One region of the Paenibacillus tritici genome, then DNA from elsewhere that is predicted to be linked to it. Evidence: predicted binding sites of a transcription regulator. Region 1 holds the regulator's gene; the other holds the start of a gene.
What was found. The regulator CtsR, encoded in region 1, represses protease genes until heat stress. The targets are predictions, from matches to a motif close to ATGGTCAATAAAGGTCAAACA.
Positions count from the first base shown of each region.

Region 1 (5,338 bases):
CGGAAATCGACCACGCGGCCTTTGGAATCGGTCAGACGGCCGTCTTCCAGCACCTGCAGCAGAATGTTGAACACTTCAGGGTGAGCCTTCTCAATCTCATCCAGCAGGACAACGGAATACGGTTTGCGGCGTACCTTCTCCGTAAGCTGTCCGCCTTCTTCATATCCTACATATCCTGGAGGAGCCCCAACCAGACGCGAGGTGGAGTGCTTCTCCATGTACTCCGACATATCAATGCGGACTACCGCATTCTCATCACCGAACATAGCTTCGGCAAGCGCCCGTGCCAGCTCTGTTTTACCCACCCCGGTTGGTCCGAGGAAGATGAAGGAGCCCATCGGACGTTTCGGGTCCTTCAGACCCGCACGCGCCCGGCGGAGTGCCCGGCTAACAGCCTTAACGGCTTCATCTTGTCCAATTACACGTTCATGAAGCAAGGACTCCATGTTCAGCAGACGGTCCGTCTCTTCTTCCTTCAGCTTGCTGACCGGAATGCCGGTCCAGCTGGCAACCACCTGCGCGATATCCTCAGGTGTAACCTGGGAGTCGGTACGGCCCTGCTTTTCTTTCCACTGGTTCTTCGTGGTATCCAGCTCTTCACGAATCTTCTGCTCGGTATCGCGCAGCGCGGCAGCCTTCTCGAATTCCTGGCTCTGTACGGCGGAATCCTTCTCCTTGCGGATATCATCCAGACGCATTTCGAGTTCCTTCAGATTCGGCGGGATCGTGTAAGAGTTCAGTCTTACCTTGGAGCCTGCTTCATCAATCAGGTCAATCGCTTTGTCCGGCAGGAACCGGTCCGGGATATAGCGGTCAGACAGCTTCACTGCTTCCACAATGGCTTCATCTGTAATCTTCACCCGGTGATGGGCTTCATAGCGGTCACGGAGACCGAACAGAATCTGCACAGCTTCTTCCGGAGAAGGCTGATCGACTGTGATAGGCTGGAAGCGGCGTTCCAGCGCAGCGTCTTTCTCAATATATTTACGGTATTCATCAAGGGTTGTCGCACCGATGCACTGCAGCTCGCCACGGGCCAGAGCAGGCTTCAGGATATTGGAAGCATCAATCGCACCTTCCGCACCGCCAGCTCCGATCAGAGTGTGCAGCTCATCAATGAAGAGTACGATATTACCTGCCTGACGAATCTCATCCATGATTTTTTTGAGGCGGTCCTCGAACTCACCGCGATATTTCGTACCGGCCACTACAGAACCCATATCGAGGGTCATGACACGCTTGTCGCGCAACGTTTCCGGAATTTCATTGTTGATAATCTTTTGGGCCAGGCCTTCAGCAATAGCTGTTTTACCAACCCCCGGCTCACCGATCAGCACCGGATTATTCTTGGTACGGCGGCTCAGTACTTGAATGACACGTTCGATTTCCTTGCTGCGGCCGATTACAGGGTCAAGGTTGCCGTCCTTGGCATAGGCTGTCAGGTCACGTGCCAGGCCATCCAGTGTTGGCGTGCTTACGTTGACCGGAGCGCCGCTATGGCTGGAGGTGGCTTCACTGCTGCCCAGAAGCTGCAGTACCTGTTGACGGGCCTTATTCAGGCTGATGCCGAGATTATTCAGTACGCGGGCTGCTACGCCCTCTCCTTCACGGATCAGACCGAGCAGGATATGCTCTGTTCCCACATACGTATGCCCCAGCTTGCGGGCCTCGTCCATGGACAGCTCGATGACTTTTTTGGCACGAGGAGTATACGCGATGTTGGTCGGCTGCTCCTGACCTCTGCCAATCAGTGTTTCCACTTCATCCTGAATTTTCTCCAGACCCAGACCCAGTCCGATCAGTGCCTTCGCGGCAATGCCGTCTCCCTCACGAATCAGTCCGAGCAAAATATGTTCTGTCCCAATGTTGTTGTGTCCCAAACGTACGGCTTCTTCCTGCGCCAGCGCCAGCACCTTTTGTGCGCGTTCCGTAAATCTTCCAAACATCATATCTCCTGCACCTCCACGGATAATATATATCTATAATTAATGTTGTGATCCCAATGTCTCCCGGAGCAGCTTCGCCCGGTACATATCACGTTCGGTGGAAGACAGCTCGTCACCGAACAGCTTTTGCAGAAAACCAGGCTGGGTCTTGACATTCAGCTCATTGAGCACTGAAATCGACGGCCCTTCCAGAATTCCAAGGTCTACACCAAGCCGCAGATCGGAGAGCCGCTGTGCGGACTCCTTAAGCTCCATCACTGCCGCGTAGGACAGAATTCCGTAGGAACGTTTGATGCGGTCCGTAATCCGCAGTGCGGAATCGACCAGCAGGCGTTCACGTGCATTCCGTTCATGCTCTATAATCTGGGTGACTACGCTGTGAAGATTCTCGATAATCTCATTCTCTGTCTGTCCGAGCGTAATCTGATTGGAGATCTGAAAGATATTCCCTACTGCTTCGCTGCCTTCACCATAAATTCCTCTAACAGTAAGTCCAACCTGGTTGACAGCGGACAAAATCCGGTTAATCTGATGGGTCATGACCAGCGCCGGCAAATGAACCATTACCGAAGCTCTGAGTCCTGTGCCCACATTGGTGGGACAACTGGTCAGGTAACCTCTGCGGTCATCAAAGGCATAATTGACAGCAGCCTCAAAAATATCGTCGATGGCAGTCGCCCTTACCCAGGCTTCTCTGACCTGCAGTCCGGGAAACAGGCATTGAATGCGGAGATGATCCTCCTCATTGATCATAATGCTGACCGACTCGTCCTCATTAAGAATGACTGCTCCGCCTTTGGAATCATCCGCCAGATTAGGACTGATGAGATGCTTCTCGACCAGTACCTTTTTATCCAGCTCATCCAGCTCATCCAGTCTCAGCAGCTCAAAGCTGCCGAAATCTGCAGAAGCTTCACCCTGAAAAACAGGAGCAAGCAGGTCCAGCACCTCTTCGGACTGCTCTCTTGAGGCGAGCAGCGGGAAGGGCAGATGCTCCAGATTACGGGCGATTCGCATACGGCTGCTGATTACAATCTCAGAATGACTGCCGCCGCAGCGCATCCAGTCACTAAGTGCTTGTTCGGTAAACCGGAGACTTGACATGTCCAATCCCCCCTATATATCAAAGACTTTACTCTTGTGGCATTTCTTTTTCAAGCTTGCGGATCCGATCCCTCAGCTCTGCTGCAGTTTCGAACTCTTCCTGCACGATACTCTGCTGCAATTCCTGCTTGAGCTCATCAATTTGGCGTTTGCACATGATCTGTGCACCGGCCCGTCTGGGAAGCTTACCGACATGAGCCGTACTTCCATGTACCCGTCTGAAGAGCGGGTCCAGTGTGCTGTCGAAATACTTGTAGCAAGAGCTGCACCCAAACCGTCCAAGCTTGCTGAACTGTGAATAGGTCATACCGCAGTTCTCACACTGCAGCCCTTGCACAGACTGTGCAGCTGCTGACTTGCCCTTGCCTGCGCTCTCCAGATCAAGCAGCCCGGAGAGCAGGCTGTGAATGGAGAAACCTCCGGAAGTACCAGGGATGAGTTCCCCCTTCTCCCGCGCACAGCTTTCGCAAATATGAAATTCTGTCTTCTCCCCGTTCACAATCTTCGTGAAGTGGAGTGTAGCCGGTTTGACGCCGCATTCCTGGCATTGCATGAGCGGTGTCCCTCCTTACATGTTGACAAATTATTTGCCTAATAAAGAGATTAGCATAGCCTTCATAAGCTTGGCACGAATCTCATCCCGGTACGGCAGATTAACCGTCAGGCATTCCCGGGAAACCGCGGATCGCATCAGACACGCTTCACGTTTGGAGAGGAAACGGGCCTCCTCCAACTGATAAATCAGTCCTTCGGCAGAATTCTGGTCAATATCATTCCCTATCGTGGAGTTCAGATGTGCATACAAGGCCACATTCTGAGGCAGCTCATAGCGCTGAATCCGGATATATCCGCCTCCGCCGCGTTTGCTCTCCACCACATATCCCTTTTCCAAAGTAAAGCGTGTACTGATGACGTAATTGATCTGCGACGGTACACACGAGAACTGGTCCGCCAGATCATTGCGCTGAATTTCCACCGTACCTTCGGGACTTTCATGCAAAATATTCTTCAGATATTGTTCAATAATATCGGAGATATTACGCATCACTCATCCTCCAGTGTGTAAGCCTTGGTAAAATTTGTGCTGCGCCACCGCCTGCCGTCAGAGACATGCTCTTAAGAATTTAAACCGGGCCATAGCGTAAGAATCGGCTGCAACCGCCTTCGTACTGCCCTTTTCTTCTAATTGTTACATTCTTGAGAACGATGCTATCCGGCCTGCGTTGACTTTGACTTTCTTTGACTTTTTCATATTATAACATATTCTCACTGAATTCCAAGGGGTTACGCTTATTTTTTACTTATTGGCGGCATTGTATTCCATGGTGTCTTAATAGATCACTGGGCCCATACGATATGTATAGGATAGCTCTGTCAGAAAAAATCGAATAATGCCGTTTCCGCCTGCGGAATCAGCGCTTCCAGCCATTCTACAGCTTCAGCGGTCCCGGCTAATTGCCCGTACCTGGCTGTCTCCAGCGGACGTTTATAGCCCATCAGGAGCATGGTAAGTGTTCCGATACCGCATACAAGGTCTGCGTCTGCCTGGTCTCCTTCGATCTGAGTAAGCGATACCTTCCCGTGTTCCGATACCGTCCACCGCCATAAACCGTTATTCCAGGGCGCATGTGTATCTTCAATATATAGCACACGATCCTGAACGCTGCCCGGCACCTTAAACGTCATGTTCTCCACAAAAGCCTTAGCATTCACGATACGCGCCATGAAGTAAGGATAATTCTCCTGTGCCACACGCGGATCGGGAAGCAGAAAGGGAAGAATATCATCAGACGGCACCAGCTTCAGCTGTGCTGCCGTAATCATGGAGTCATGGTTGGCAAGGAAAGTCCACAATCCCTGGCGGGCCAGCTCATTCACATAGATAAATTCATCTATGATCAGCTCTTGGTTCACTATTTTATACAGCACATATCCTTCCGGTTCACCCTGCTCTGAATAAAACACACCTGTGTGCGTATCCTCATCGAGCACTCTTTCCTTCCACCATTGCTCAGGGCGCAGGAGCGTGCCGTTATACCGCATGGCAAATGTATCATACAACTGCTGAAATACTGCAATATCAGCTGTCCCGCGCTTAACCGCGCCTTGGATCTCCGTCTTATGCGGGAACTTCCCTACAGGAATGGTGTACTTCTTATATTCACAGTAGATCTCCCATCCAAATTTACGGTAAAAAGGAATCAGGAACGGATGCAAAAAGGACAACGTTTGACCGGCTTCATTCATTGTCTTCAGCGCATGGGTCAGCAGATGGGCCACATACCCCT
Region 1 is NZ_CP073365.1:6,938,063-6,943,400, forward strand. It holds gene clpC (ATP-dependent protease ATP-binding subunit ClpC) at 1-1,949, opposite strand, end outside; gene mcsB (protein-arginine kinase McsB) at 1,986-3,050, opposite strand; gene mcsA (protein-arginine kinase activator protein McsA) at 3,079-3,603, opposite strand; gene KDC22_RS29945 (CtsR family transcriptional regulator) at 3,634-4,095, opposite strand; gene KDC22_RS29950 (GNAT family N-acetyltransferase) at 4,425-5,338, opposite strand, start outside.

Region 2 (5,338 bases), 940 kb from region 1:
CCAAAGCAGCCAAACGCGGACTCGGCCAGGTCGTCACGGTCATTCAGAACGATGACGGGAACCACCCGGTGGTCTACGCTGAAGCGGCCATGCAAAAAGCATCAATGGATAGCGCGGCCGGCAGCTCCGTTGAACCCGGAGAAGTGAAGGTTACCACTCTACTGAACGTAACTTATGAATTGAAATAAAAGGTTCCGCAAGAGGCGCTTGCTCTGCTGATTATGGCAGGGGAGGCGCCTTTTTTACAGGATGCAAAGCCGTTTCAACTGGATAGAAGTAACAGTATCTTAAGAAAGACTCTTCAAAATTAAAGAAACTGTAAGGTGCATTGTAACATCCGGTGCTCTTACCTTTACTATAATAGGTAGAGTGAAGCTGAGGTAATACATCAGGTTAAATCATCACACAGCGGAAGGGGAACCAAACAATGAATAATAAGATGCTTAAGACACAGGCCCGTAGATGGGGCGCAGGGATTCTCGCAACAGGAATGCTGCTAGGCGGCACAGGGATATTCCCTGCAGGTATTACTCAGGCTGCTCCGGCGGCCGCACAGGTCAAGGCCAACTCCTCTTCAGTAGTATTGAAGGTGAACGGTAAGGCTGCAACGCAGACCGGAATTGTTCAGGATGGAAAAGTATGGATTCCGGTAACCTTTATGCGCGATGCGCTGGGAATGCCGCTATCCTATGATAAAGCGGAGAAGACTTACTCCATAGGAACAGGTACTGGGCAATTGAAGCTGGCGAACATGGATTACGGCATTATGATCAGTGTGAACAACTATTATATCGGCGAATATCAGGGCAAACAACTGAATAACCGGCTCTATGTGCCCTTCGAACTGTTAAGTGATTACATGGGCTATAAAGGGGACTGGAGCGCAGCTACAGGACGGCTGAATGTAGTGAAAAAAACACAGAATGCCATAACGATCAAGACAGCGAGCTATACGAAGGACTATAAGGATGCGCCAATCAAGCTGGATTATCCGCAGGTTAGCGGTCTGGCGAACGCCGGGGCTGAGAAGGCGATCAATGATCTGATCAAGCAGACTGTTCTGAACTATGCGAAGGATGCTGAAGATCAAATCTCCAAGCGGTCGAAGGATGACCGGCCGTATGAATTCGAAGGCGGTTATGTGATCACGTATAACCAGGATGGCGTGCTCAGCCTGATCACTAATCAATATGGGTATACCGGCGGTGCTCATGGGATGACTTACCGCAATGCATTCACCTTCTCGCTCAAAGACGGGAAACGTCTGCTGCTGGGTGACCTGTTCGGTGCTAACCCCAATTACAAAAAACAGCTTAACGCTAAGCTATCCAAAGAGATCAAAGCTAACGGAGGATATCTGGGCGGGTTCAACGGCCTGAATACCGAGAAGTACTTCTATCTAAAAGACGGCAAAGCGGTTCTCTTCTTCCAGTTATACGAATACACTGCATATGCCGCAGGCTTCCCGGAATTCACCTTCGGCTTCAAGGAATTGCTGCCGGATGGAAGCAGTCCGTTCGCAGCGCTGAAATAATAAATTCGATGGTCCAGGATGCCCTTGCCTCTCCTCCGGGAGACGCAAGGGCATCCTTCTATTTACGGTCCTTCACCCACGGCCTAATAAGACTGCCCCGCCGTTACCACCTCACCCGGATAGTCATATGCTAAATAAGGCAAGCAGCTAATATCGGGGAGGGAAGGTTATGGTCTATCAATATACAGCGATTGGAGATTCATTGACAACCGGATTCGGGGCGCTCCCCGGAAGCGGCTTCGTACCGGTCTATCGCCGGATGGCGGAGGGGAGGCTGCGTTCTCCGGTGGTATCGACGAATCTTGGCATCAACGGTCTGACCACGGAAGGATTGAAGCAGCGGCTGAAGAACTCTGCCGTCTTTCGTTCTGCGGTTAAGGATGCGGAGATTATTACCGTGTCGATCGGCGGTAATGATCTGATTAAGGCTGCCCGGGCAGCCGGGCCCAGACCGTGGGAATTCCAAGCAATACTGCAAAAGGCTCTCCGGGATTGTAAACGTAACTTCAGCGAAATTATGGGCATACTGTCACAGCTAAAGGCAGGCACACGCAGTCCCTATATTATTCGGATTGTAGGTCTCTATAATCCATATCCGCAGGTGGATGTAGCTACAGAGTGGGTGCAGCAGTTCAACCGCTATGCAGCGGGCTATAGCAGCAATGTCACCCGGTTTGCTTCGATTTATTATGAATTTGCCGGCAATGAGCGGGGCCTGCTGTTCCTGGATCATATTCATCCGAACGGCAGAGGCTACCGGGTAATCGCCGTCAAGCTGGATGCCTTGGGATATGGGAACCTGAGGTAAGCTTAAGCTGTACAGGCATAATAAAGAGGCTGCCACGGACCGGATGGTCTGTAGCAGCCTCTTTGTTTATTGATGGAGTACGAGTAGAATTATACGCCTGTAGGTAATGTCTTCTCGATTACTTTATCAACAATGCCATATTCAGCAGCATCTGCAGCGCTCATGAAGTAATCGCGGTCGGTATCCTTCTCGATCTTCTCAATCGGCTGGCCCGTACGTTCGGACAGAATACGATTCAGCTTCTCACGCAGCTTGATGATGCGGCGGGCACGGATTTCGATATCCGAAGCCTGGCCCTGGGCACCGCCGAGCGGCTGGTGAATCATGATTTCGCTGTTCGGCAAAGCGAAGCGTTTGCCTTTGGCGCCGGCGTTCAGCAGGAAGGCTCCCATGGAAGCGGCCATGCCTACACAGATGGTGGAGACATCCGGCTTGATGTACTGCATTGTATCAAATATAGCCATACCCGCTGTGATGGAACCGCCGGGGCTGTTCACATACAGGTGAATATCCTTATCCGGGTCCTCGGCAGCCAGGAAGAGCATTTGTGCGATGATGGAATTGGCTACCACGTCATTAACCTCCGTTCCAAGGAAAATGATGCGGTCCTTCAGCAGGCGGGAATAGATGTCATAAGCGCGCTCACCGCGGTTGCTCTGTTCTACTACCATAGGAATATAACTCACGTGGAAAACCTCCTTGAAATTGGTGCTTCAAATGTGTTCATTTTTTACTGTTACCGTATTAACCACATGATAAACAAATTCAAACAAAAAGTCAAAGAAAGTCAAACTTACTTTCAAAAAAAAGAGCCCGAAAAGGGCTCTTTGGTTAAATATATTGTATCGGTTGCTAAATTATGTACAAAAAAAGAAAATAATGGCGCGCCCGCCAAGAATCGAACTTGGATCTCAGGCTTCGGAGGCCTACGTCATATCCATTGGACCACGGGCGCAACAGAAATTATTATAATATACTTATCGGATAAAAGCAATGTGTAAAAGACATCTGCCCAAAATAGTTTTTCACTTCCTCCATAAACAGACCGGGAAGAACGCCTCCATCCTGCTAAGAGATGGACAAGCAGATGCATAAGATGAAACGCGCAAGAGAATTATAGTCTCGGAACACTTGCACTTGGCGTCAGTTTTGGGTAGAATATGGGTGGGACTTAAAAAGTTAACCCGGGACATTTTGAGACCACGAACAAGGGAAAAGAGAAAGACGAAGTTGCAGGAGTGAAAGCATGCGTAATCTATTGGAAATCCAAAAGCAGCTTCTGCCTGATCTCATGGAAACCCTTAAGAGACGGTATACGATTCTACATCAGATCATGCTGTCCGATATTATTGGGCGCAGGACGTTAGCCGCATCGCTTGATATGACCGAGCGGGTACTGCGCGCCGAGACGGATCTTCTGAAATCGCAAGGGCTCATTGAGATCGAGAGCGTCGGTATGCGCATTAGCGATGCCGGTCGCAGACTGCTTGACCTGCTGGAGCCGGTCGCCAAGAGCCTTTTCGGCCTGGATGATCTGGAAGAGAAAATTCGTACAACGTACGGTCTCGCCAAAGTTGTGGTAGTACCAGGTGACTGTGAGACATCACCCTTCACCAAACGTGAATTGGGGCGCGCAGGCTCCAAGGCATTGCTCAGCGTCCTGCGCAGTGACGATACGATTGCCGTCACCGGCGGATCAACACTGGCCGAGATGGCCGATCAGCTGAACCCGCCGTTATCCCATTCCTATAAGAACGCCTGGGTAGTTCCGGCGCGCGGAGGACTGGGAGAAAGCATGGAAATACAGGCGAACACTATTGCCTCAACTATGGCTAAGCGGATTGGCGCCAATTACCGTCTGCTGCATGTGCCCGACCTGCTTAGCGGCGATGCCTATCAGTCGCTTGCACTGGACTCCAATATTGGAGAGATTGTACAAATCATCCGCAGATCGCGTATCATTGTACATGGAATCGGCGATGCCATTGAGATGACCCACAGGCGCAAGCTGGACTCAAGCACCATTTCAGAGATTCAGAGCGAAGGGGCCGTAGCCGAGTCCTTCGGGTACTATTTCAATGAGAATGGCGAAGTGGTTCATACGATGCTGACCATGGGGCTGCGCCTGGAAGACATTATCCGTACGGAGGTCGTTATCGGTATTGCCGGAGGCAAACGCAAGGCTAAGGCCATTCATGCGATGCTGCGGTTCGGGCAAGAGGATATTCTCGTAATTGACGAGGCGGCTGCTGTCGAAATCGGCAAAGAAATCGACAAACAGTTGCATGAAGTCCTATAGATTCCATTAAATGGGACGCGCACAGACTTATTATGCATTATACTTAACCTTGTTGTCTTGACGAGCCTCACGGCCTGTCTTGAATAAATAAAACGAAATCTAGGAGGAACTATTCAATGAGTGTAAAAGTTGGTATTAACGGTTTTGGACGTATTGGACGCCTTGCATTCCGCCGTATTCAAAATGTAGAAGGTATCGAAGTGGTAGCGATCAATGACTTGACTGACGCTAAGATGCTTGCTCATTTGCTTAAATATGATACAACTCAAGGTAAATTCCAAGGCGATGTTGAAGTGCATGACGGCTTCTTCAAAGTTAACGGCAAAGATGTTAAGGTACTGGCTAACCGCAACCCTGAAGAACTTCCTTGGGGAGAGCTTGGCGTAGATATCGTTCTGGAATGTACTGGTTTCTTCACAACTAAAGAAGCTGCTGAGAAACACCTTAAAGGCGGAGCCAAGAAGGTTGTTATCTCCGCTCCAGCTACAGGCGACATGAAGACTGTTGTTTACAACGTTAACGATGACATCCTTGACGGTTCCGAAACAGTAATCTCCGGCGCATCTTGCACAACGAACTGCCTGGCTCCAATGGCTAAGGTTCTGAACGACAAATTCGGTATCATCGAAGGCCTGATGACTACGATCCACGCTTACACAGGTGACCAGAATACTCTTGATGCTCCACACGCAAAAGG
Region 2 is NZ_CP073365.1:173,568-178,905, forward strand. It holds gene KDC22_RS00870 (SIMPL domain-containing protein) at 1-188, shown strand, start outside; gene KDC22_RS00875 (PdaC/SigV domain-containing protein) at 428-1,534, shown strand; gene KDC22_RS00880 (GDSL-type esterase/lipase family protein) at 1,704-2,342, shown strand; gene clpP (ATP-dependent Clp endopeptidase proteolytic subunit ClpP) at 2,432-3,028, opposite strand; tRNA gene KDC22_RS00890 (tRNA-Arg) at 3,223-3,297, opposite strand; gene KDC22_RS00895 (sugar-binding transcriptional regulator) at 3,589-4,641, shown strand; gene gap (type I glyceraldehyde-3-phosphate dehydrogenase) at 4,758-5,338, shown strand, end outside.
Region 2: a site for CtsR is predicted at 3,116-3,136, ahead of clpP (ATP-dependent Clp endopeptidase proteolytic subunit ClpP). Genes of this name have one in related genera too.